One region of the Bacillus sp. LH1 genome, then DNA from elsewhere that is predicted to be linked to it. Evidence: predicted binding sites of a transcription regulator. Region 1 holds the regulator's gene; the other holds the start of a gene.
What was found. Region 1 encodes Rex, which represses fermentation and respiration genes when NADH is low (regulators of the CRP and FNR family bind a similar motif). Its sites were predicted from a motif close to TTGTGAAATATTTCACAA; they were not measured.

Region 1 (12,645 bases):
ATCTCCCCCAAGAGTCCACATCGACGGGGAGGTTTGGCACCTCGATGTCGGCTCATCGCATCCTGGGGCTGTAGTCGGTCCCAAGGGTTGGGCTGTTCGCCCATTAAAGCGGTACGCGAGCTGGGTTCAGAACGTCGTGAGACAGTTCGGTCCCTATCCGTCGTGGGCGTAGGAAATTTGAGAGGAGCTGTCCTTAGTACGAGAGGACCGGGATGGACGCACCGCTGGTGTACCAGTTGTTCTGCCAAGGGCATAGCTGGGTAGCTATGTGCGGAAGGGATAAGTGCTGAAAGCATCTAAGCATGAAGCCCCCCTCAAGATGAGATTTCCCATAGCGTAAGCTAGTAAGATCCCTGAAAGATGATCAGGTTGATAGGTTCGAGGTGGAAGCATGGTGACATGTGGAGCTGACGAATACTAATAGATCGAGGACTTAACCATATAATATGTAGCAAATGTTATCTAGTTTTGAAGGAATATACCTTCAATAGTTTGGTGATGATGGCAGAGAGGTCACACCCGTTCCCATACCGAACACGGAAGTTAAGCTCTCTAGCGCCGATGGTAGTTGGGACCTTGTCCCTGTGAGAGTAGGACGTCGCCAAGCTATTTATATTGTCGCGGGGTGGAGCAGCACGGTAGCTCGTCGGGCTCATAACCCGAAGGTCGCAGGTTCAAATCCTGTCCCCGCAACCAAATGGTCCCGTGGTGTAGTGGTTAACATGCCTGCCTGTCACGCAGGAGATCGCCGGTTCGACCCCGGTCGGGACCGCCATTTCATATAAAGAAAAGAACGAAACAAGTTGTTTCGTATTTTTTTATTTGTTTTAACAAAAAACTAATAAAGACAGTCAAACTATCCTTAGGACAACTCCTAAGGACTTTTTTATATATTCAAAACCTGTATAATAAAGAGCAGAGAACATTGTGAGTAAAGTAGGTGAAGTCTGTGAGTAAATATGAAGTAACAACAAAATCTTCTGAGGAAACACAAAGGTTATCAGAAAAACTAGGTGAGCTCGTAGAGGCACAAGACGTAATTATTTTAGAAGGAGATCTTGGAGCTGGTAAGACGACTTTTACAAAGGGACTAGCAAAAGGTCTTGGAGTGAAAAGAGTTGTAAATAGTCCTACCTTTAATATCATTAAAGAATATAAAGGAAGATTACCGCTATATCATATGGACGTGTATCGCTTAGCAGAAAGTGAAGAGGACTTAGGCTTTGATGAATATTTCTACGGTGAAGGAATTACGGTAGTAGAATGGGCTCATTTAATAGAAGCATATTTACCGAATGAAAAGTTACAAATTAGTTTATTCCATGCTGGAGATGACACAAGAAAAATTATACTCGAGCCAATTGGAGATCGCTATATTAGATTATGTGAGGAGCTATTACAAGATGAAAGTACTAGCAATTGATACTTCAAATTACGTAATGGGTGTATCCCTTATTGAGGAAGAAAACGTAATTGGGGAAATCATTACAAATTTAACAAAAAACCATTCTGTACGTCTTATGCCAGCTGTAGAGAAACTGTTAAAAGAATGCGGTGTAAAACCGAAGGAATTAACTAAAATCGTTGTAGCTGCTGGACCTGGATCCTATACAGGTGTTCGTATAGGCGTGACAGCGGCGAAAACATTAGCTTGGTCACTTCAAATACCAATTGTAGGTGTATCAAGTTTAGAGGTAGTAGCTGCAAACGGTGCTAACTTTAACGGGTTAATTTGTCCTTTATTTGATGGAAGACGTGGGCAAATTTATACTGGGTTATATACATATGAAGGAGAGCAGTTAACTTCAATAGAAGAAGACCGAATTATTCTTATTGTAGACTGGTTGCAAATGTTAAAAGATAAAGGACAGCCTGTTTTATTTATCGGTAACGATGTTAAATTGCATAAAGAAACAATTATAGAACATTTAGGTGATCAAGCTGTATTCGCTCCATTTACTAAAAATAACCCAAGACCAAGTGAGCTAGCATTCTTAGGATTACAAAAAGAAGAACAAGATGTGCATACGTTTGTTCCAAGCTATCTTCGTTTAGCTGAAGCTGAAACAAAGTGGTTAGAAAGTCAAAACAAGTAGGAGCTTGCAGAAGATGGATATGATATTTAGAAAGATGGAGCTTGATGATATTGCTCAAATTGTAGCTATTGAAGAAGCGTCTTTTTCAACTCCTTGGACTGCAGATGCCTTTCACCGTGAATTAACGATGAATGAACATGCACATTATATTGTGTTAGAAAAAGATGGTCGTGTAGTCGGGTATTGTGGATTGTGGATAATTATTGATGAATCACATATAACAAATATAGCTATTTTGCCAGAATACCGAGGTCAAAAGTTAGGAGATGCCCTATTGAAAGCAGTTATTTCTGAAGCGAAAGAACTAGGGGTAAAAACAATGACACTTGAAGTACGTGTATCAAATGAAGTAGCAAAGCAGTTATACAGAAAATACGGATTTCAAAATGGTGGGATTCGTAAACGATACTATGCAGACAATCAGGAAGATGGTCTCGTAATGTGGGTGAATATATAATGGAAAAAAATACGATTATACTTGGTATTGAAACAAGTTGTGATGAAACAGCAGTAGCAGTTGTTAAAAATGGAACGGAAATTATTGCGAATGTCGTTGCATCACAAATTGAAAGTCATAAACGTTTTGGCGGCGTTGTACCAGAGATTGCATCACGCCATCATGTAGAAGAAATTACAGTTGTGTTAGAAGAAGCTTTAAAGGAAGCAAATATCACATTTGATGATATTGATGCAATTGCTGTAACAGAAGGTCCTGGTTTAGTAGGAGCACTTCTAATTGGAGTAAATGCAGCGAAGGCAGTAGCGTTTGCACATGATATTCCGTTAGTCGGTGTTCATCATATTGCTGGTCATATTTATGCGAACCGTTTAGTAAAAGAAGTTCAATTCCCGTTATTATCACTTGTTGTATCTGGTGGGCATACAGAACTTGTTTATATGAAAGAACATGGTTCATTCGAAGTAATTGGTGAAACACGAGACGATGCAGCTGGAGAAGCATATGATAAAGTAGCTCGTACGTTATCTATGCCATATCCAGGTGGTCCTCATATTGATCGCCTTGCACATGAAGGAGAACCGACAATTGATTTGCCTCGTGCATGGCTAGAACCGGATTCGTATGATTTTAGCTTTAGTGGATTGAAATCAGCAGTTATCAACACTGTGCATAACGCAAAACAGCGCGGTATAGAAATTGCACCAGAAGATTTAGCGGCAAGTTTCCAAGAAAGTGTAATAGATGTACTTGTAACGAAAGCAGCTCGTGCAGCAGAAGCTTATAATGTAAAGCAATTACTTCTTGCTGGTGGAGTAGCTGCTAATAAAGGACTTCGTGCGCGATTAGAAGAGGAATTTGCACAAAAAGAAAACATTGAATTAATTATTCCGCCGCTATCTTTATGCACAGATAATGCAGCGATGATTGCAGCGGCAGGGACAATTGCTTATGAACAAGGTAAGCGTGCAACATTAGCCTTAAATGCAAATCCAGGATTAGATATTGAAGCATAGTTATACACATAATTAACCACAGGTTGTGGATAAAACCCATATTATCTGTTGATAATGTGGGTTTTATTGTGTATATAAAATGTTGATAACTTTTTTACTGACTGTGGATAATGTGGAAAAGTTATTTTGATGTTTATTTTATAAAGGTGGATATGTGTATAAACTTGTGGATAAATAGGTTGATGTCAGACCTTTGAATTTGTTCTTTTTCGGGAAATAAAAAGCAAGAAGATATCCCCGAAAAACATTTTGAAACATCTCCCCATTATAGAAGATGCTAATATTGTCAATCTTTGTCGTTAAAAAGATATTTCGTGTCGAATTGTTAATATATATAGGGTTACAATAGATATATTTAAAAAATCGTTAGTATATTCTAAGTTACGATAGATATATTCAAAAAATTGTTTAAGTACTAAAAAAAGATGTCACATAGTCAAAAATCCTGACTTATGAGACATCTTCCTTATTTAAATATGCTTATACATGCAGCTCTTCCCATTCTGCCATACAAGTTTCAAGTTGTTCTTGTAGCGTTTGCTTTTTAGTTGTAATTTCACTAGCTTTTTCATAATCTGCATATATTTCTGGTAAGCAAAGTTGATCTTCTAACGTAGCAATTTCTTCTTCTAATTCCACTATACTTTGTTCTAGCTCTTCAATTTTTCTAGTGCGTTGACGCTCTAGTTTTTTACGCTCTTTTTCTTCTAAATAATTTAATTTCTCTTGTGCAATCACCTTTTGAACAGGAACGTCACTTTCTTGCTGTTCAAGTTCTGCACGTTCAATCATTTCATTTTTCTTTTCAACGTAGTAATCGTAATCCCCTAAATATTCCTGTGCACCTTCTGTTGATAACTCAACCACAGTTGTTGTTACACGGTTAATAAAGTAGCGGTCATGTGAGACGAATAGAAGAGTCCCTGGGTAATCAATTAAAGCATTCTCCAAAATCTCTTTACTATTTAAATCAAGGTGGTTCGTAGGCTCATCTAGAATTAACAAATTTGACTTTTGCATCATAAGTTTTGCAAGAGCTAATCGAGCTTTTTGTCCACCACTAAGGGAAGATACTGGTTTCAGTACATCATCTCCTGTGAATAAAAAATTCCCAAGTATAGTACGGATTTCTTTTTCCGGTTGCAGTGGATATTCATCCCATAGTTCATTTAAAACCCGTTTAGAAGATGTTAAGTTTGCTTGTTCTTGATCATAATAACCAACAGATACATTTGATCCGAAAGAAACATCACCATTTAATAGTGGTAACTTATTCACAATGGATTTTAACAATGTGGATTTCCCAATTCCGTTTGGACCAACTAAAGCAACACTATCTCCGCGAGTTAAGCGCATAGTTACATGTTCAATTATAGGGTTTCCATCATAGCCGATGGTTGCATCATTTACTTGTAAAACATCATTTCCACTTTGTTTTTCAATATCGAAGTGGAATGATGCTGACTTAGAATCCCCTAATGGTCTCGTTAATAATTCCATTCTGTCTAGTTGTTTACGGCGACTTTGAGCACGTTTCGTTGTAGAAGCGCGAGCTATATTCTTTTGAACGAAGTCCTCAAGTTTTGCGATTTCATCTTGTTGTTTTTCGTAACGTTTCATTTCTTGCTCATATAATGCTGATTTTAAGTCTAAATATTTACTGTAGTTACCAACAAATCGTCTGCTTTCTTTATTCGAAATTTCATATACTTGTGTAACGAGTTTGTCTAAGAAATAACGGTCATGTGAGACGATTAATATTGCGCCAGGATAACCTTGCAAATATTGCTCAAGCCATGTTAATGTTTCGATGTCTAAATGGTTTGTAGGCTCGTCCAAAATAAGTAAGTCTGGTTTTGTTAATAATAATTTCCCGAGAGCTAATCTTGTTTTTTGCCCGCCGCTTAAAGTAGAGATCGTCGTCTGGTGCGTTTCAACTGGGAAGCCAAGGCCGCTTAAAATGGAGCGAATATCCGCTTCATATTGATATCCACCTTGATCTTTATAATTGAGTTGTAGTTGGTCATAATCAGCTAACAATCTTTCATATGTAGCTTCGTTTGAAAAGTTTTCTTCTTTTCCCATTTCTTGCTCAAGCCTTCGAAGTTTTGTCTCCATTTGCTGTAAGTGGGTAAAGACGGTTAGCATTTCATCCCAAATTGTTAAAGACGTTTCTAGTCCAGTATTTTGAGCTAAATATCCGATTGAGACATCTTTCGGTTTTATAATTTCGCCACCATCATGAGATAATTCACCAGCGATAATTTTTAATAATGTAGATTTTCCTGCTCCATTCCTTCCAACTAATGCGATACGATCTTTTGTTTGTACTTCCAATTTTATGTTTGCAAGAATCGTTTCTGCACCGTATAATTTCGAAAGCGCGTTTACTTGTAATAAAATCAATGTTTTCACCTCAAATAATTTCTTAACTTTGCCATGTTTATATTTCTCAATCATACTAAAAATAGTGTATAGTTTAAAATAAAGAGAGAATACTTCTTCTCTTTATTATACAAGGAATTTAATGAGTGCTAAACTTCTGTATTTGATTAAAGTATATGAATAAAGATAGGAAGAGAGGAGAGGTCATATGGATCAGCAAAAGATTCCACAAGCCACTGCTAAAAGATTGCCTCTATACTATCGATTTATCCAAAACTTATCTCTTTCTGGTAAGCAGCGTGTTTCATCGGCCGAATTGAGTGAGGCAGTAAAAGTAGATTCCGCAACAATACGAAGAGATTTTTCGTATTTTGGAGCGTTAGGGAAAAAGGGATATGGATATAACGTAAATTATTTATTATCATTTTTCCGCGAAACACTTGATCAAGATGATATAACACGTGTAGCACTTATTGGAGTAGGTAATTTAGGGACCGCTTTCTTACATTATAATTTCACGAAAAACAATAATACAAAAATTGAAATGGCATTTGATGTTAGTGAAGAGAAAGTTGGAACAGAAATCGGGGGCATTCCTGTATATCATTTAGATGAATTAGAAGAGAGATTATCAAATGATATACAAGTGGCAATATTAACAGTACCGGCTACAGTAGCACAAGCTGTAGCAGATAGATTAGCTGAAACAAGCGTGCACGGTATTTTGAATTTCACACCAGCGCGATTAAACGTATCAGAGAATATTAGAATTCATCATATTGACTTAGCTGTAGAGTTACAAACATTAGTTTACTTTTTGAAAAACTATCCACAATAAAACGCAGAGGAAGCGACCTCTGCGTTTTATTATTGTTTCTTCTTTGTGAATTTAACTAATATAAGGCGAAGTGCCAAATTAAAATCAATTGTTGCCATAACTGCAAATAGTATTGTCCACATATTCCAGATTGTATCTGTCACGTTCGTAATGGCGAAGCGTGTAAAGATACATCCAAGAAGGAAGTATAGTGCAGCCATGAACAATGGTGAGTTTCTCATACAAAAAATCCTCCGATAAAGCCTTGCATTTTTTCAGCTTCTTTAATCATTTCTTGAATTTGTTCATTGCTCATAAAAATTTGCCCAATAGCGACTAATGTATTCATCGCAACATGAGCTGCAATCGGAACGATAATACGTTTCGTCTTCACATATAAGAAGGCGAATACGAGCCCCATAGCAGTGTATACCAATAAGTGAGTAAAATCAAAATGAATTGCTGCGAATACAAGCGAACTAATGATAGCTGCGATAAAGAAGTTAAACTTCTTATAAAGCGTGCCGAATAGAATTTTTCTAAATACGATTTCTTCTAAGATAGGTCCAATTATAGAAACAACAATAAGGAACCAAGGTGTCGTTCTTGCAATTTCCATAAGTTTCATTGTATTTTCTGAACCTTGTTTAATTCCTAGCAGCTGCATCTCGATCATACCGGCAACTATTTGTGAAAAGAAAGCTAAGAAGAACCCGATAAAAATCCATCCAATAGTAGCTGGAACAGAAGAGCGCATTGCATCTAAATGCCTGTCACGAATATCTGTTCTAAGTAACCAAAGTACGATACATAATGCAACAAAGAAGCTAATAATTGCCCAGTGTCCTGTTATGATTTGTCCTTTTTCCTCAATGGTAAATCCTCTATTATCATAGAGTCCTGTTTTTAGGAGAAGTGGTAATCCAACAACGCCAGATAACTGCATTAAAATGTATGTAACGATAATCCACCAGTATTGTTTCTTCAAATGGTTTAACCATCCTTTCTAACTATAGTGTATGAGATAAGTTAGGATAACATGTAAATATGCTACCTACGATATAAACCTCTTGAATTATGTTTTTTTCGTAAATCCTTATTTGAAATTATAATAGAAGACAGGAGAAAGTTGTATGTGTAGCGAAAACAACTTAGGGTGTCCTTTCATATTGTAACATACGAGCAGTGGAAACAACGATTCATATAGTAAAGGCAGTATTGTATATAGAAAGTTTATATAGTGATTTGCGAAAAAATTATGATTTTTTTACTTGCAAAAGAAATTGAGATTATTTATTATTATAAGTGTGTTAGCACTCGGATGACTTGAGTGCTAATAAAAGAAATTTACATAACAAAATGAGGAGGTTATTGTTCATGCTAAAGCCATTAGGTGATCGCGTTGTAATTGAGCTTGTTCAAGCAGAAGAAAAAACAGCAAGTGGTATCGTATTACCAGATACTGCAAAAGAAAAACCACAAGAGGGTAAAGTTGTTGCAGTAGGTACTGGTCGAGTGCTTGAGAATGGTGAGCGTGTTGCTTTAGAGGTAGCAGCAGGTGATCTTATCATCTTCTCAAAATATGCAGGTACTGAAGTGAAATATGAAGGTACAGACTACTTGATTTTACGTGAAAGTGACATTTTAGCAGTTATCGGTTAATTATATAAATCTTAAAAAATCCAAGGGGGTCAATTATTATGGCAAAAGATATTAAATTTAGTGAAGAAGCACGTCGTTCGATGCTTCGCGGTGTCGACACTCTTGCAAACGCAGTAAAAGTTACGCTTGGACCAAAAGGTCGTAACGTTGTACTTGAGAAAAAATTTGGTTCACCACTTATTACAAATGATGGTGTAACAATCGCAAAAGAAATCGAATTAGAAGATGCATTCGAAAACATGGGTGCGAAATTAGTAGCAGAAGTTGCTAGCAAAACAAATGACGTAGCTGGTGACGGAACAACAACTGCAACTGTATTAGCGCAAGCTATGATTCGTGAAGGTCTTAAAAACGTAACAGCTGGTGCGAACCCAATGGGTCTTCGTAAAGGTATCGAAAAAGCTGTTACTGCTGCAATTGAAGAATTAAAAACGATTTCTAAACCAATCGAAGGCAAATCTTCTATCGCACAAGTAGCTGCTATTTCTGCAGCTGACGAAGAAGTAGGTCAATTAATCGCTGAAGCAATGGAGCGCGTTGGTAACGACGGCGTTATTACTTTAGAAGAGTCTAAAGGATTTACAACAGAATTAGACGTAGTAGAAGGTATGCAATTTGATCGTGGCTATGCATCTCCTTACATGATTACTGATTCTGACAAAATGGAAGCAGTTCTTGATAACCCATATATCTTAATTACTGACAAAAAGATTTCTAACATTCAAGAAATCTTACCAGTATTAGAGCAAGTGGTACAACAAGGTAAACCACTTCTTATCATTGCTGAAGATGTAGAAGGCGAAGCATTAGCTACATTAGTAGTGAACAAACTTCGTGGTACATTCAATGTAGTAGCTGTTAAAGCTCCTGGATTTGGTGACCGTCGTAAAGCAATGCTAGAAGATATCGCAATCTTAACTGGTGGCGAAGTGATCACTGAAGAATTAGGCCGTGACTTAAAATCTGCTACAGTTGAATCTTTAGGACGCGCTGGTAAAGTTGTTGTTACAAAAGAAAACACAACTGTAGTTGAAGGTGTAGGAAGCACAGAACAAATCGAAGCTCGCATCGGTCAAATCCGTGCGCAATTAGAAGAAACAACTTCTGAATTCGATCGCGAAAAATTACAAGAGCGTCTTGCTAAACTAGCAGGTGGCGTAGCAGTAATTAAAGTAGGTGCAGCAACTGAAACTGAGTTAAAAGAGCGCAAACTTCGCATTGAAGATGCACTTAACTCAACTCGTGCAGCAGTAGAAGAAGGTATCGTTGCAGGTGGTGGTACTTCACTTATGAACGTATACACAAAAGTAGCTTCTATCGTAGCTGAAGGCGACGAAGCAACAGGTATCAACATCGTACTTCGCGCACTAGAAGAGCCAGTTCGTCAAATCGCAATCAACGCTGGTCTAGAAGGATCTGTAGTTGTAGAGCGTCTAAAAGGCGAAAAAGTAGGCGTTGGTTTCAACGCAGCTACTGGCGAATGGGTTAACATGCTTGATTCTGGTATCGTAGATCCAGCTAAAGTAACTCGTTCTGCACTTCAAAACGCAGCATCTGTTGCAGCTATGTTCTTAACAACTGAAGCTGTAGTAGCTGACAAGCCAGAACCAAATGCACCAGCAATGCCTGACATGGGCGGCATGGGCATGGGCGGTATGGGCGGAATGATGTAATTCCGTTTGTCCTAAAAAACATCCATTTCTATATAGAAATGGATGTTTTTTTATGTTTTTTAGAAAAGGAAATGAATTTCTGTAGAATTTTGTCGCTTTCTCTCTTGACCATATTGATACTTCATTGTTAGAATCTAGGAAGATAATATAAAACGATCCTTCATATATCCTCAATGATATGGTTTGAGAGTCTCTACCGGGTTACCGTAAACAACCTGACTATGAAGGCAGTGTGTCTTATATTTATAAAGAGCGGAGACTATCTTTCTTTATAAAGCCAGACCCCTGCCTTTTCTTTGTTATGAGACTAGAGGCGGAGGACTGGCTTTTTTTATTATATTGGTAATGCTTTTCGCCAAATTGGTGAAAATATTTATATACGAGAACTAACGTTGGGGTGATTATTTTGAAGAAACAACACGATACAATTATCGTTTTAGATTTTGGAAGTCAATACAATCAGTTAATAGCACGTCGAATTCGTGAGTTCGGTGTATACAGTGAACTTCATCCACATACAATTACTGCAGAAGAAATTAAAGCAATGAATCCAAAAGGGATTATTTTCTCTGGTGGGCCAAATAGCGTATACGGTGAAGGTGCATTACATTGTGATGAAAAAATCTTTGAACTAGGTTTACCAATCTTCGGTATTTGTTACGGTATGCAGCTTATGACGCAACAATTCGGTGGTAAAGTAGAGCGTGCAAATCACCGTGAGTACGGAAAAGCTGTTCTTAAAGTAGAGAACGAATCAAAATTATATGCGAACCTTCCAGAAGAGCAAGTTGTATGGATGAGCCATGGCGACTTAGTAACTGGTTTACCTGAAGGATTCGTAGTAGATGCAACAAGTGAGTCTTGCCCAATTGCTGGTATGAGCAATGAAGCGAAAAACTTATACGGTGTACAATTCCACCCAGAAGTACGTCACTCTGAGCACGGTAACGATTTAATTAAAAACTTCGTATTCGGTGTATGTGGTTGTTCTGAAGGATGGAACATGGAGAACTTTATTGAAGTAGAATTAGAAAAGATTCGTGAAACTGTTGGAGACAAAAAAGTACTATGCGCACTTAGTGGCGGTGTAGACTCTTCTGTTGTAGCAGTATTAATTCATAAAGCAATTGGTGATCAATTAACATGTATTTTCGTTGACCACGGTTTACTTCGTAAAGGTGAAGCAGAAGGCGTTATGAAAACATTTAGCGAAGGCTTCCATATGAACGTTATTAAAGTGGATGCAAGAGACCGCTTCATGGACAAGTTAAAAGGTGTAGAAGATCCAGAACAAAAACGTAAAATCATCGGTAACGAATTCATTTACGTATTTGATGATGAAGCGTCAAAATTACAAGGTATGGACTTCTTAGCGCAAGGTACACTTTACACAGATATCGTTGAGAGTGGTACAGCAACTGCGCAAACAATTAAATCTCACCATAACGTTGGTGGACTTCCAGAAGACATGCAGTTCAAATTAATTGAGCCTTTAAACACGTTATTTAAAGACGAAGTACGTGTATTAGGATCTGAATTAGGAATTCCTGATGAAATCGTATGGCGTCAACCATTCCCAGGACCGGGTCTTGGTATTCGTGTATTAGGTGAAATCACAGAAGAGAAATTAGAAATCGTTCGTGAATCTGATGCGATTTTACGTGAAGAAATTATTAAAGCGGGCTTAGACCGTGAAATCTGGCAATACTTCACTGCGCTTCCTGGTATGCGTAGCGTAGGTGTTATGGGTGACGAGCGTACTTACGATTACACAGTAGGTATCCGTGCGGTAACATCTATCGACGGTATGACAGCTGACTGGGCACGTATCCCTTGGGACGTATTAGAGAAAATCTCTGTACGTATCGTAAACGAAGTAAAACACGTTAACCGTATCGTGTATGATGTAACGAGTAAGCCACCAGCAACTATTGAGTGGGAATAGTATTTATAAAAAGGTCCATCTATTGCTTATGCATAGGTGGATCTTTTTTATTTTGGTGTTAATACGAACAAAACTATAAAAGTTTATAAAAACGTTCGTTTTTAAATTGACAAAACTACTTCGTCGAGTTAATATGATTATGTAATTCAAACAAAAAGTGAATATTATAGCCGTCGTATAATATCGGGGATATGGCCCGAAAGTTTCTACCTAGCTACCGTAAATGGCTTGACTACGAGGCGTTTTTATAAAGGTGAGGGGAATCTTATCTTTATTCATAGAACGCTTCCATGTATATATGCAATGGAAGCCTTTTTTATTTCTCGGGATAAAAGAGGGCTAGGAGAAATGCGGCGAGTAATCATATAACGGGGGAAACGTAGGATGAAACGCTATTTTCAGTTTGATGAGCTCGGTACGAATTATAAGACTGAGTTCATAGCAGGGTTAACGACATTTCTATCTATGGCTTATGTACTATTTGTCAATCCTGCTACGCTGTCGCTTGGAAATGTTAAAGGGTTACCAGCAGGTACAGGGATGGATCCAGGTGCAGTATTCGTTGCTACGGCATTAGCGGCAGCGATCGGTTCG
Region 2 (12,645 bases), 230 kb from region 1:
TCCCTGTTAATTTACGATGCTTTTTGGAATCGATATGTTTCAGATCCAATAAAACTAAATCTGTATAATCCATTAAAATATCTAGCTTATTTTGGAATTCTGGTTCCTCAGAATAACAACCACCAGAAGAATCGATTGTTGTATGGATACCAGCCGCTTTACACTTTTTAAACAACTCAATTAAAAAGTCTAGCTGTAATAATGGCTCTCCACCGCTAACTGTTATACCGCCTCCGGAAGCTTCAATAAATGGAAGGTAACATGTCACATCCTGCATCACTTCTTCAACTGTTATTTCTTTACCTTTACCGATTTCCCACGTATCAGCATTATGACAATATTGACAACGTAATAAACACCCTTGTGTAAATATGACATAACGAATCCCCGGGCCATCAACAGTACCACAAGACTCTACAGAATGTATTCTTCCTTTTACCATGTTACTTCCTCCTTTATTGAAACAGCCTCCCTTCGCTATATATTAAGAGCGAAGGGACACCTTTTTTCATTTACATGCTTTCATGCATTGTACGGTTAATTACATCAATTTGTTGTTCACGAGTTAATTTAATAAAGTTTACAGCATAACCAGATACACGAATTGTTAATTGTGGATACTTCTCAGGATGTTCCATTGCATCCATTAATGTTTCACGGTTAAATACGTTAATATTTAAGTGGTGCCCTTCTTTTACTGCATAGCCATCAAGCATTGATACTAAATTACGTACTTGTACATCATCTTCTTTACCAAGTGCTTTCGGAATAATAGAGAATGTATTAGAAATACCATCTTGTGCATCTTCATATGGTAATTTAGCCACAGATAATAATGAAGCTAATGCACCTTTTGTATCGCGTCCATGCATTGGGTTCGCACCTGGTGCAAATGGTTCTCCAGTACGGCGGCCATCTGGAGTATTACCAGTTTTCTTACCGTAAACAACGTTAGATGTGATTGTTAAGATTGACATTGTATGAACAGAGTTTCTGTATGTTTTATGTTTACGAAGTTTATTCATAAATGTTTTTACAAGATTTACAGCAATCTCATCTACACGATCATCATTGTTACCGTATTTAGGGAAATCTCCTTCAATCTCGAAGTCAACTGCAATACCATTTTCATCACGAATTGGTTTTACTTTTGCGTACTTAATTGCACTTAATGAATCTGCTACTACAGATAGACCAGCGATACCTGTTGCCATTGTACGAAGAACGTTTGTATCATGAAGTGCCATTTCAATACGTTCATAGCTATATTTATCATGCATGTAATGGATAACATTTAATGTGTTTAAATATAGACCCGCTAACCATTCCATTGTCATATCAAACTTATGCATAACTTCTTCATAATTTAATACTTCAGAAGTAATTGGTGCGTACTCAGGACCAACTTGTGCTTTTGACTTTTCATCTTTGCCACCGTTAATCGCATATAATAATGCTTTGGCTAAGTTTGCACGAGCTCCGAAGAACTGCATTTGTTTACCGATTCTCATTGCAGATACGCAACATGCAATACCGTAATCATCGCCGTATTCAGGACGCATAATGTCATCATTCTCATATTGAATTGCTGATGTTTTAATAGACATTTTCGCACAGTAGTTTTTAAAGTTCTCTGGTAATTGTTTAGACCAAAGAACAGTTAAGTTTGGTTCTGGAGCTGGTCCTAAATTATCTAATGTATGCAAGAAACGGAATGAGTTCTTTGTTACTAATGGACGACCATCTAATGCCATACCACCGATAGATTCAGTTACCCAAGTTGGGTCACCAGAGAATAATTCATTATAATCAGGTGTTCTTGCGAATTTCACAAGACGTAATTTCATAATGAAGTGATCGACAATTTCTTGTACTTCTTCTTCTGTTAAAGTACCATTTGCTAAATCTCTTTCAATGTAAATATCTAAGAATGTAGAAGTACGTCCAAGACTCATTGCAGCTCCGTTTTGTTCTTTAATCGCTGCAAGGTATGCGAAGTATAACCATTGGAATGCTTCTTGTGCATTTGTTGCTGGCTTAGAAATATCGAAGCCATGAGAAGCAGCCATTTCTTTTAACTCTTGAAGTGCACGCATTTGCTCAGATAACTCTTCGCGTAAACGCATTGTATCTTCGCTCATTACACCACCAGTTAAATTCAAATCAGCTTTTTTCGCTTCAATTAAATGATCAATACCATATAACGCTACTCGGCGATAGTCACCGATAATACGTCCACGTCCGTATGCATCTGGAAGACCAGTAATAACACCTGATTTACGTGCATTTCTCATTTCTGGTGTGTATGCATCAAATACACCTTGGTTATGAGTTTTTCTCCACTCTCTAAAAATACGACTAAGTTCTTTATCCATTTCGTATCCATAAGATTCACAAGCTTGTTCTGCCATACGAATACCACCATATGGTTGTAAAGAACGTTTAAATGGTTTATCAGTTTGGAAACCGACTACTTTTTCAATATCTTTATTTAAGTATCCTGGGTCATGTGATGTAATAGAAGAAACAATTTTTGTATCCATATCAAGAACGCCACCGTTTTCACGTTCTTTCGTTGTTAAATCCATTACTTGATCCCAAAGTTGTTTCGTTGCTTCAGTTGCTTCTGCTAAGAAAGATTCGTCCCCTTCGAAAACGTTTACATTATTTAAAATGAAATCGCGAACATCAATCTCTGCTTTCCATTTTTCACCTTTAAAGTTTTCCCATGCGTTTTTAACATTTTCTAATACTTGAGTCATCCTAATCTCCTCCATTTTTGATTAGTACAGGACTAAGATTTTTTATATAACAGCTTACACACTTAGAATACTACTTTTTTACGAAAGTGAACGAAATAGTTGTGACATGTTTGTGAAATGTTGAGCAAACTACTATATATATAGTGTTAACTTCATTTAAAAGTCTTTAAAATTAACCCTTTCCTTAATTGTATTTTTTTGGTATCCTTATATACGAGTCCTATTTTGTAATATAAGAACAATACCCATTGTAGAGCTGTAATACTCTTATCTCCTAATCTGTTATAGTTTTTATAACAGAACAAAAAAGTGTACACATGTTGTACACTTTTTTTGTTACTTCTATAAAACATCTCTTTTTCTATTGCCATCATAGAATCCGCCACGATTGTCTGTTAATGCAATTATTTGATCTAGTCCTTCTATATGATCACCTATAATTCGAAGTACAGCTGGTGGATGACCTATTTTAGCAAAATGTTCACTGGGACGAATACGGTTCATCTTATCGACCTCAACACGACTTACACATGCAACTTCAAATCCTGAAAGAATAGCTTTCACTTGGGCTACACACGGCGCCAGTAAAGATCTATACCCAATTTCTTTCAAACACTTACGGCTAAACGCATTCGGTACAGCGATAAGAGAGCCTACGCCTAGATCTTTTCTATCACAAGCTAAATTTAATGCATATTTAAATGCAGTTACAAGATGAAGCGGTACTCTTAAATCTAAATAATGATTTAGATCATTTAATGCAACATCTGTTCCATCTGCAATAGCTTTCGCAAAAGGATATAGCTCACTCGCTGGAATAACAAAATCGCCATCTATAAATAACACAATTTCTCCTTTTGCAAAATACGTTCCAAGTGAGCGCCCCACATCATTTCCGAGTGCTTCTTTATATACAATTGTCGTTGCCCCTTTGTCTTTTGCAATTTTTTTCGTTTTATCTGACGAACCATTTACGACAACGATAATTTCGAAGGGTTCAATTTTGCGAAGCTCTTCTATAACGTTTCCAATTGTTTTCTCTTCATCTTGTACGGGAATAACAACCGATAGTTGCTTTCCTTTATAGAAATCAGATGTAACACCCCACCCTTGATAAAACTCTTCAAAACTTAAAGTATGATAGACACTATCCCTTTTCCTATTTCCATCATAATATCCTCCGCGCTCATCACTGCTTAATATCCGTTCTGCTACTGCTTCTATATGATCACCTATCATTCTTTTTTCAGATTGGGAAAGATTTGTCCCATATGCAGCATGCTGGAATGGACGAAATTTATTCGGCGTAATAACGTCAATAGCACAATGACGACTAATTCTCCATTTACTTTGAACTAGGCGTAAATGAGCCACAATAGGATTAACAAAACATTCATATCCGATGCTTTGAACGACTTCTTTCGTCAGCGCATGAGGTACATCTAATAAAGAATTCATTTTTAATTCTTCACGCTCTAACATTGCATTTAATATTTGGCGCCATACTGTAATAGAAGTGGTTTTTTGCCTTTTTAAAAATAATGCATCCAAATTATTTAAAACTACATCTGCCTGATCGTATAAAATCGGATTAAGGAATAATTTTAATTTTGAAGTTGGAATAGCAAAATCACCATCTATAAATAGTAATACATCACCTATCGCATGTTTTGCGCCGACTGCACGTCCAACATCGTTCCCTAGTAGCTCTGTATGCTTGATTACTTTACACCCTAAACGATCTGCAACATCTTCTGTTCCATCATTACAACCGTTTGCTACTACAATGATTTCTACTGGATTTAATGGTCTTACCGATTGAATAACGTCTGAAATCGTATCGACCTCATTACATGCAGGAATAATAACAGATAATGACTTAGCCATTGTTTTGTTCACGAAACCACTTAATTGTTTCCTTCAATCCGTTTTCCCACGTTACTTTCGCCTGAAATTGAACAAGCTCTTTTAATTTTGTTACATCTGGTCTTCTATTTGGAATTTCTTCAAAACCATGAGGATATACTTCTTCAAAAGGCACTTGGACAATCTTCGAAGAAGAATTCGTTAATTTTTTAATTACTTCTGCTACTTCTTTTATGCTCTTTTCATTCTCAGAACCTATATTAATAATCTCACCATTTACCTTCTCATCCATTGCCCGAATCGTTGCCTCTACCGCATCACTTACATACGTAAAACAACGTGTCTGCTTTCCATCTCCATATACGAGAATGTCTTCTCCTTGCAGTGCCGCGCGGATAAATCGCGGGATTACTCCTGCATATGGACCATCTTTCGCTCTTGGACCATAAATATTAAAGTATCGAACAATCGTTACTGGTAACCCTTCTAATGCGTACCCTAAACATAATGTCTCTTCCAACGTTTTACAAACTGCATAACTCCAACGAATTTTAGATGTTGCCCCGTACAATCGATCTCCCTCTTCAGAGAAAGGCGGCTTGGCCTTACCATATACTTCTGAAGTAGAAGCAAAAACTACTTTCTTCTTTCCTTTTAACGCTGCTTGTAAAACATTTCTTGTCCCATCAAAATTCGTTTCTATGAGCTCTATACTTTTTTCCATTGTTGTTTTCACACCTAAAATTGCTGCTAAATGAAACACGACATCATGCTGATCTACTAATTCATAAATAGAATTTTTATCTAAAACACTTATTGGAATAACACGGATTTCTTTCATTAACTCTTTATGGTACTTATTTTTACCTTTATAAAAGTTATCCACAACAGTGACCTCATAACCTCTTCTTATCAACTCTTCAGCTAAATGCGACCCGATAAATCCGGCCCCACCTGTAATTAAACATTTCTTACTCATTTACTCACCTTCTTTACAATCCCGCGTGTATCTATTACTCGATCCATTCCTTTAAAAAGCTTCCAATCAATATTAGAATGATCCGTTAAAATTAAAATACAATCCGCTTTTTTAACTTTTTCTTCATCTAAAGAAACAGATTGGTACACCTTATCTCCAATTTCTGCGGAAGAAATATAAGGATCATGATATTCTATCTCGTATCCTTGATTTCTTAATAATTGAATAATCGGTAACGCTGGTGATTCTCTCAAATCATTTACATCTTTTTTATACGCAATCCCTACAATTAACACCGTTGCAGGTAATTGCACCACACTTTTTACTTTGCGGACCATTTTCTCTGGCATTTCTTCATTAATTATATGTGCAGCCTCAATTAATTGACTAATTGCCCCATTCTTTTTTATTCTCCATTGAAAATATAAAGGGTCTACGGGAATACAGTGTCCCCCTATCCCTGGCCCTGGCCAATACGGAGTAAACCCAAATGGTTTTGTAGATGCCGCTTCAATGGCCTCATAAAAATCAATGCCTAAACTTTCACATAGTGTGTTTAGTTCATTTACTAAAGAAATGTTAACTAAGCGCTGAATATTTTCAAATAGCTTGCACATCTCTGCTACTTTCGGAGAGCTAACAGGTACAACTTCGTCAAAAATGGTACTATATAAATCCTGTACCTTTTGTTTACACTTTTCTGTTTGTCCACTAATAACTTTTGGAATAGCTTGAACTGAATATTGACTATTTGCTGGATCAATTCTCTCAGGGGAATATCCGATATAGAAATCTTCCCCTACCTTTTTACCATTTTGAGAAATAATAGGTAGGATGACTTCTTCAAGTGTGCCTGGATATGTGGAGCTTTCAAAAATGAAGGTTTGTCCTTTTTGAAGGTTTTGTTGTATATAATGCGAAGCTGAAATGAGGGCACTTAAGTCTGGTTCTCTTTGTTCATTAATTGGAGTCGGGACAGTGACAATAACATAATCACTATTTTGAAAATCAGCAATGCCTTGATCCGGTGTATTTACTGTTAATTTTTTTTTCGTCAATAAACTTTGTAACTCTTTAGAAGAAACATCCGGAATATAACTTTCTCCTTTTATAATTGAGTCTATTTTCCTAATATCTTTATCTAATCCAAGTACTGTATGCCCTCTTTCTGCAAAATGTACCGCTAAAGGAAGGCCAACATACCCTAGCCCAATAATAGCTACTTTACTACTATTCATTTGTATTCTCTTCTTCCCTTCTCAATTGTTGAATTACATCTCTATCTCTATCTCCATCTGTAAAACCACCACGTTCGTCCGTACATTGTAATAAATACGCAACCGCTTCAAGTTGATCACCGAAAATACGATCAAACGCTGAAATACGCCCATTTACAAATTCGTGTTGCTCTGGACGTATGCGATTTGTTTTTATAACATCTACTAACTCTACTGTTGTAATAGAGAATCCTTCTAAAATAGCTTTCACTTGTGCTAATGGCGGAATGATAAGGGAATCATATCCTATTTTCTCTATTACCTTCTTATGAATGGCATGTGGTACAGCAGTTAGTGAGTTATTCCATAAATCTGGTCGTTTCGCTATCAAATTCACAAAGTATTTTCCCATACTAATTGGATCTGCTGGATGAAACATATCTAATAAGCATTGTAAATCATTTAACACCACGTCATTTCCATCTTCAACAGCATGTAAAAATAGAGTGAGTTTTTTTGCTGGAATAACAAGATCACTATCAACGAATAAACAAATATCTGCCGTAGCATGCATGGCACCTATTGCTCGTGCTACATTATGTCCAAGCGCCTTCGTAAATTCAACAACAATAACATTCTCTAGCTTTGCCTGTTTAACAGTCTCAACATCTGCTCCATTCGCGACAACTATAATTTCATCTACACCTGCTTCTTTCACTTCTTTTATAACAGACCTTATGGTTATTTTCTCTTCTGATACTGGGATAATGGCACTATATTTCGCTTTATTCTTTTGTAATAAAACTGGTTTATACTTTCCTACAAACTCTCTATCTCTATTGTTCTCTGAAAAACCACCGCGTTTACCATATGTTTCGATTACGTATTGTAAAGCTCGCAAATGATCACCCATAATACGACTAGTCGCTTTCGGATAAGGAGAGCCAGGTGATGTACCAGTATGCACAGGTCGAACTTTATTTGTGTAGATGACATCAACTGAAGCCATATCAGAAATATCTACTCCTCTAGACATCGCCATCGCTTGAAATAATGCTGGATCTGCTAAATTCCACCACCCCAGTTTTTCAATCACTTTACGACTTATCGCATGTGGTATTGCAATTAAAGATCCTACAACAAACTCTTTCTTGTTCAAATAACGATTTAACATATATTTTCCAACCGTCGTATAATGCGGTCTCATCTTCAAGTAAACGGACCATGTTAAATTATTTAAAACAATCTCATGCCCTTGTCGTATTCCTTTAATAAAATTGTATAATTCTTCACTTTTCATGACGATATCACCATCTAAAAACAAAACAATCTCACCTTTTGCTTCTCTAGCACCAATTGCCCGTCCCACATCATTACCAAGAGAATCTCTATAATAAATCACACGGCAATTATGCTGTAATGCTATTTCCTTCGTCCCATCTGTAGATCCATTATCTACTATGATAACTTCATATGGTTCGAGTTTTCTTACCTCTACTAAAACTTTTGATAAAGTACTTGCTTCATTATGCACTGGAATAACAACTGACACTCTCATACTTGTATCACTCTTACCCTTCCAAGCGAACATAAGCAATAATAGGAATACGCACAACTACATCTTCTGGTGGTCCATAAGAAGGAGAAGTACGAACAATTACTGCCCCATCCGTCACAGATAAAAGAACGCCTGCAATGATTTCTACAGCTGTCACAACTTGCACTAGTTCGCCAACATGGTTACGTAATTCATCAGTAAATAACATATATAAGTCTCCTTTCTTACGCTTCTTTAATTGATATAATACTTATAAATGGTAATAAAACCTCTGTTCCTATTCCTTCTTGCAATGTTAAGAAGTCATCACCAACTGCTACAATAACACCTGTTAATTGTCCAACTGTCACCGTAATTTCTACGTTTTTACCTAAATACTGCTTTGCAATTTCTTTAAAAGGTGATGTATTGCATTCTTTTAAAATGTTACAAATAATAGATTGAAATCTACTTGATTCAATAACTTCTTCCGTAGCTTGCTTAGAGTTTCTTTGAATAAATCTCGCGAAGTTTTGTGAAAATAAAAGTCTTTCCACAGCAGGCAATAACTTATTATCTAAAAAATAATCTAATTGTCTATTAAACAATCTTGATAATTTATGCCAATATTTTCTGAACAGACACATACACTTCTCCTCCTATTATTTTTAGATTATAAAATTTTACATCCATACATCTTAATGTATACAAAATGGATATTTTTGTGATAGGTAAGACATACATTTTCTAAAAGAAATATTTGTTTCAGAGCATAAAAAAAACTATCCAAAAGGATAGTTTCTTACACTTCAATATTCCGCAATATCGAATAAATGTCATTATTCACTTTACCAAATGATTTAATATTATTTTGAATGTTAGATAATAAAACAACATATACACTACCATTTTTACTAAATCCGTTTAAGCAATTCCAACCTGGCATTACACCATGATTCGAATAGCTTCCTGGGTCTACGTACCATCCAAACCCGTAATCCTTTTTTCCACCCGTAAACATTTGATCGTAACTCTCTTTTGAAATTAATTTTCCAGAGTATAACGCCTCATTAAATAAATATAAATCATGTGCACTCGTATATATATCACCACAACCATAAAGTTGTGACATGCTTGGAATATTAGGTGTTGTCATATTATTATTTACTATTTTATAACCCGTTGATGGGAATCTTGTTTGTTCTAACGCTGTGCCAAAGCCAGAATGTTTCATACCCGCAGTAGCAAAAATATGTTGTTTAATATATTCTTCGAGTGACTGCCCACTTACCTTCTCTGCAATATAAGCAAGTATAGAGTAGTTCGAATCAGAATACTTCCACTTCTCTCCCGGACCACCAATACGCTTTTGATTTCCTATCCGCTTTATCAGTTCTTCATGAGAAATATCTTCTTTTCCCTGCTCATATTCGGGAATCCCTGATGTATGTGTTAATAGATGTTTTAGCTGAATATTATTACCTTGTGGAAAATCTGGAATATACTTCGCAACAGTATCTTCTACTTGTAATTTATTTTGATCTTTCAATTGCATAATAGCAGTTGCTACAAACGCCTTTGAAATAGAACCAATATAAAAAGTCGTCTCTGAATTATTCGGTACTTGCTGCTCTTTATTTGCCATACCGTACCCTTTATTCAGAAGAACTTTTCCGTTCTTCACAATAACAGCTGTCCCGCTAAATCCTGCGTTTTGTAAATACTGGTCCAATTGAGCGTTTTCATTAATTTCTTGAGGTGGTCCTTCAGCAGGTTTCTCCGCTGCTTGCGCTTGCTTCATTTGTTCTTCCTGCTCTTTTTGTTTTTGCTTCTGTACTTCTTGTTTCTTTTTTTCTTCTTTCTTTTTTAACTCTTCTTGTTTCTTCATTTCTGCTGCCGCTTTTAAAGTTTCTTCTTTCTTATTATGCGCAACAATTTTTGTATACATGAAATATACAAGTGATAATAGTAAGACGAGAATGATTGTTCTTTTTATGTATACAATCGGCCGATGTGCTTTCCCATTCGCATTATTTTTTTCCTGATCCATAATTGCTTTTTTCCCCTTACTCACCAATAATTTAATTCCTCTACTAAAGATTCGTTTTAGTAGATTATGGATAATCCATTCTATATCATCCCTACTTTATCACGCACTGCACATATTACCAACCTATATGTACAAAAAAGAAAAAGAAAATTTACAAAAGTAAGATTCCCGTTAAATTATTAACAAAAAAAAGAGGATATCCTCTAAAAAATTGATGTTATCAATCTTTTGGGACATCCTCTTATCTCATTATTTATACGTGTTTTTTCATATCATCGGCAACAGATTCAACATTTGTACCTACGATAACTTGTACACTAGTATTACTTAATTTCATAACACCTTTTGCACCAGCACGTTTTAATGCTGCTTCATTTACTTGACCAGCATCTTTTACTTGTAAGCGTAGACGTGTTGCACAGTTATCAATAACTGTTAAGTTTTCTTTTCCGCCTAAAGCTGCTACGTAAGTTTCACCAATTGAACCTGCAACTGGTGCATCACCATCTTCAACTAACTCATCGTCATCTTCACGACCAGGAGTTTTTAAATCGAACTTCTTAATTAAGAAGTAGAATACTATGAAATAAATTGCTGCGTAAATTAAACCGATACCTGCTAGTAAGACTGGTTTTGTTGCAATACCGAAGTTTAAAGCATAATCGATTGCACCGGCACTAAATGAGAAACCATCATGAATGCCAAGTGATGTTGTAATGAATAAAGAAAGACCTGTTAGTACAGCATGAATACCATATAATACTGGTGATAAGAACATGAATGAGAATTCAATAGGCTCTGTAATACCAGTTAAGAATGAAGTTAATGCTAGACCAGCTAACATACCAGTAACTGCTTTACGCTTTTCTGGTTTAGCAGCTGCAATCATTGCGAAACATGCTGCTGGTAAACCGAACATCATAACTGGGAAGAAACCAGTCATAAACATACCTGCTGTTTTGTCACCTGCAAGGAAACGAGCAATATCACCATTAACAACATTACCTGCTGCATTTGTAAAGTCCCCAAATACAAACCAGAAGTATGTGTTCATTACGTGGTGTAAACCAATTGGGATTAATAAACGGTTTAATAAACCAAATAATCCTGAACCAATTGCACCTAAATTAACAATTCCATGAGCTAATGCATCAATACCATTTTGAATTGTTGGCCAAATTTGTGCAAATAGAATTCCTAATATCAGCATCACAACTGATGTAACAATTGGAACGAAACGTTTTCCAGCAAAGAAACCTAACCATTCTGGAAGTTTAATCTTATGGAATTTATTATAAAGAAGTCCTGCTATAACACCAACAATAATACCACCTAAAACTTTCATATCTACTTTAGTCGATAATTCAGCAGCCTTAGATACTTGTGTCATTGTATCCGCAAGCTTAGATGGATCTACATTTGCGCTATTACCTATTAAATCTTGGACTTTACCTAATTTACCTTGTAATTCAGCAGTTGAATACCCTTTGCTAAGTGCATCAATACTATTTTTCATAACAAGATAACCAATTGCACCTGCAAGACCTGCTGCACCACTACCATCCACTGAAAGACCGATTGCAATACCAATTGCAAAAATAAGTGCTAAGTTATCAAAAACTGCTGCGCCGGCCTGTGCCATAACAGGAATATCAAATACATCTGGTTGCCCTAAACGAAGCAATAATCCTGCTGCTGGTAGTACTGCGATCGGAAGCATTAAAGCTTTACCAATACGTTGTAAAAACTGCAACATTTTAATTCCCCCTAATTTAATTTATGAAATCGTTATCATTATAAGTACGCTTTAGAAAACGCTTTCTATTACATAACCATAATAACATATAGTTGTATAGATGTGTAGTTTTTATTTCCGAACTTTTTATGGATAAATCTCCTATTTCCAAACTGTTATATAAAAGGAAAATTCTCCTTTTTAAAATACAGAATACTCGAAACGAAAGACCTATTATAGCACATTGAACTTTCGTTTTATCATTCCACTTTTTCATGTTATTATTTATTTCCGAGCATATCGGGAAAAGTAAACTTAGTTAATTCAAAATAGGAGCGTTGGTACTATGCAGTGCATTGAAACAAACAACTTACAACAGTTGTTAGAACAAGTAAAACCATATACAAAAAAAGGAAAACTTGCTACTTATATCCCCGAACTAGGAAATGCAAATCCAGACGATTTAGGGATTGCCATTTTCCATAAAGAAACAGAATAT

Region 2: a site for Rex is predicted at 2,873-2,890, ahead of pflB (formate C-acetyltransferase). Genes of this name have one in related genera too.

The regions. Positions count from the first base shown of each region.
Region 1 covers NZ_CM175007.1:262,136-274,780, forward strand. The annotation lists rRNA gene ACX9TM_RS01500 (23S ribosomal RNA) at 1-441, shown strand, start outside; rRNA gene rrf (5S ribosomal RNA) at 492-607, shown strand; tRNA gene ACX9TM_RS01510 (tRNA-Met) at 620-696, shown strand; tRNA gene ACX9TM_RS01515 (tRNA-Asp) at 700-775, shown strand; gene tsaE (tRNA (adenosine(37)-N6)-threonylcarbamoyltransferase complex ATPase subunit type 1 TsaE) at 950-1,423, shown strand; gene tsaB (tRNA (adenosine(37)-N6)-threonylcarbamoyltransferase complex dimerization subunit type 1 TsaB) at 1,404-2,096, shown strand; gene rimI (ribosomal protein S18-alanine N-acetyltransferase) at 2,110-2,553, shown strand; gene tsaD (tRNA (adenosine(37)-N6)-threonylcarbamoyltransferase complex transferase subunit TsaD) at 2,553-3,569, shown strand; gene ACX9TM_RS01540 (ABC-F family ATP-binding cassette domain-containing protein) at 4,050-5,975, opposite strand; gene ACX9TM_RS01545 (redox-sensing transcriptional repressor Rex) at 6,163-6,792, shown strand; gene ACX9TM_RS01550 (YdiK family protein) at 6,822-7,013, opposite strand; gene ACX9TM_RS01555 (CPBP family intramembrane glutamic endopeptidase) at 7,010-7,759, opposite strand; gene groES (co-chaperone GroES) at 8,149-8,433, shown strand; gene groL (chaperonin GroEL) at 8,472-10,106, shown strand; purine riboswitch at 10,247-10,348, shown strand; gene guaA (glutamine-hydrolyzing GMP synthase) at 10,513-12,051, shown strand; purine riboswitch at 12,204-12,306, shown strand; gene ACX9TM_RS01575 (NCS2 family permease) at 12,436-12,645, shown strand, end outside.
Region 2 covers NZ_CM175007.1:495,241-507,885, reverse strand. The annotation lists gene pflA (pyruvate formate-lyase-activating protein) at 1-442, opposite strand, end outside; gene pflB (formate C-acetyltransferase) at 513-2,762, opposite strand; gene ACX9TM_RS02605 (hypothetical protein) at 2,915-3,136, opposite strand; gene ACX9TM_RS02600 (glycosyltransferase family 2 protein) at 3,105-4,649, opposite strand; gene ACX9TM_RS02595 (UDP-N-acetyl-alpha-D-glucosaminuronate decarboxylase) at 4,642-5,607, opposite strand; gene ACX9TM_RS02590 (nucleotide sugar dehydrogenase) at 5,604-6,845, opposite strand; gene ACX9TM_RS02585 (glycosyltransferase family 2 protein) at 6,838-8,382, opposite strand; gene ACX9TM_RS02580 (LSm family protein) at 8,396-8,590, opposite strand; gene ACX9TM_RS02575 (hypothetical protein) at 8,607-9,008, opposite strand; gene ACX9TM_RS02570 (serine hydrolase domain-containing protein) at 9,164-10,411, opposite strand; gene nagE (N-acetylglucosamine-specific PTS transporter subunit IIBC) at 10,665-12,167, opposite strand; partial or broken gene ACX9TM_RS02560 (transcriptional regulator) at 12,309-12,423, opposite strand; gene glsA (glutaminase A) at 12,493-12,645, shown strand, end outside.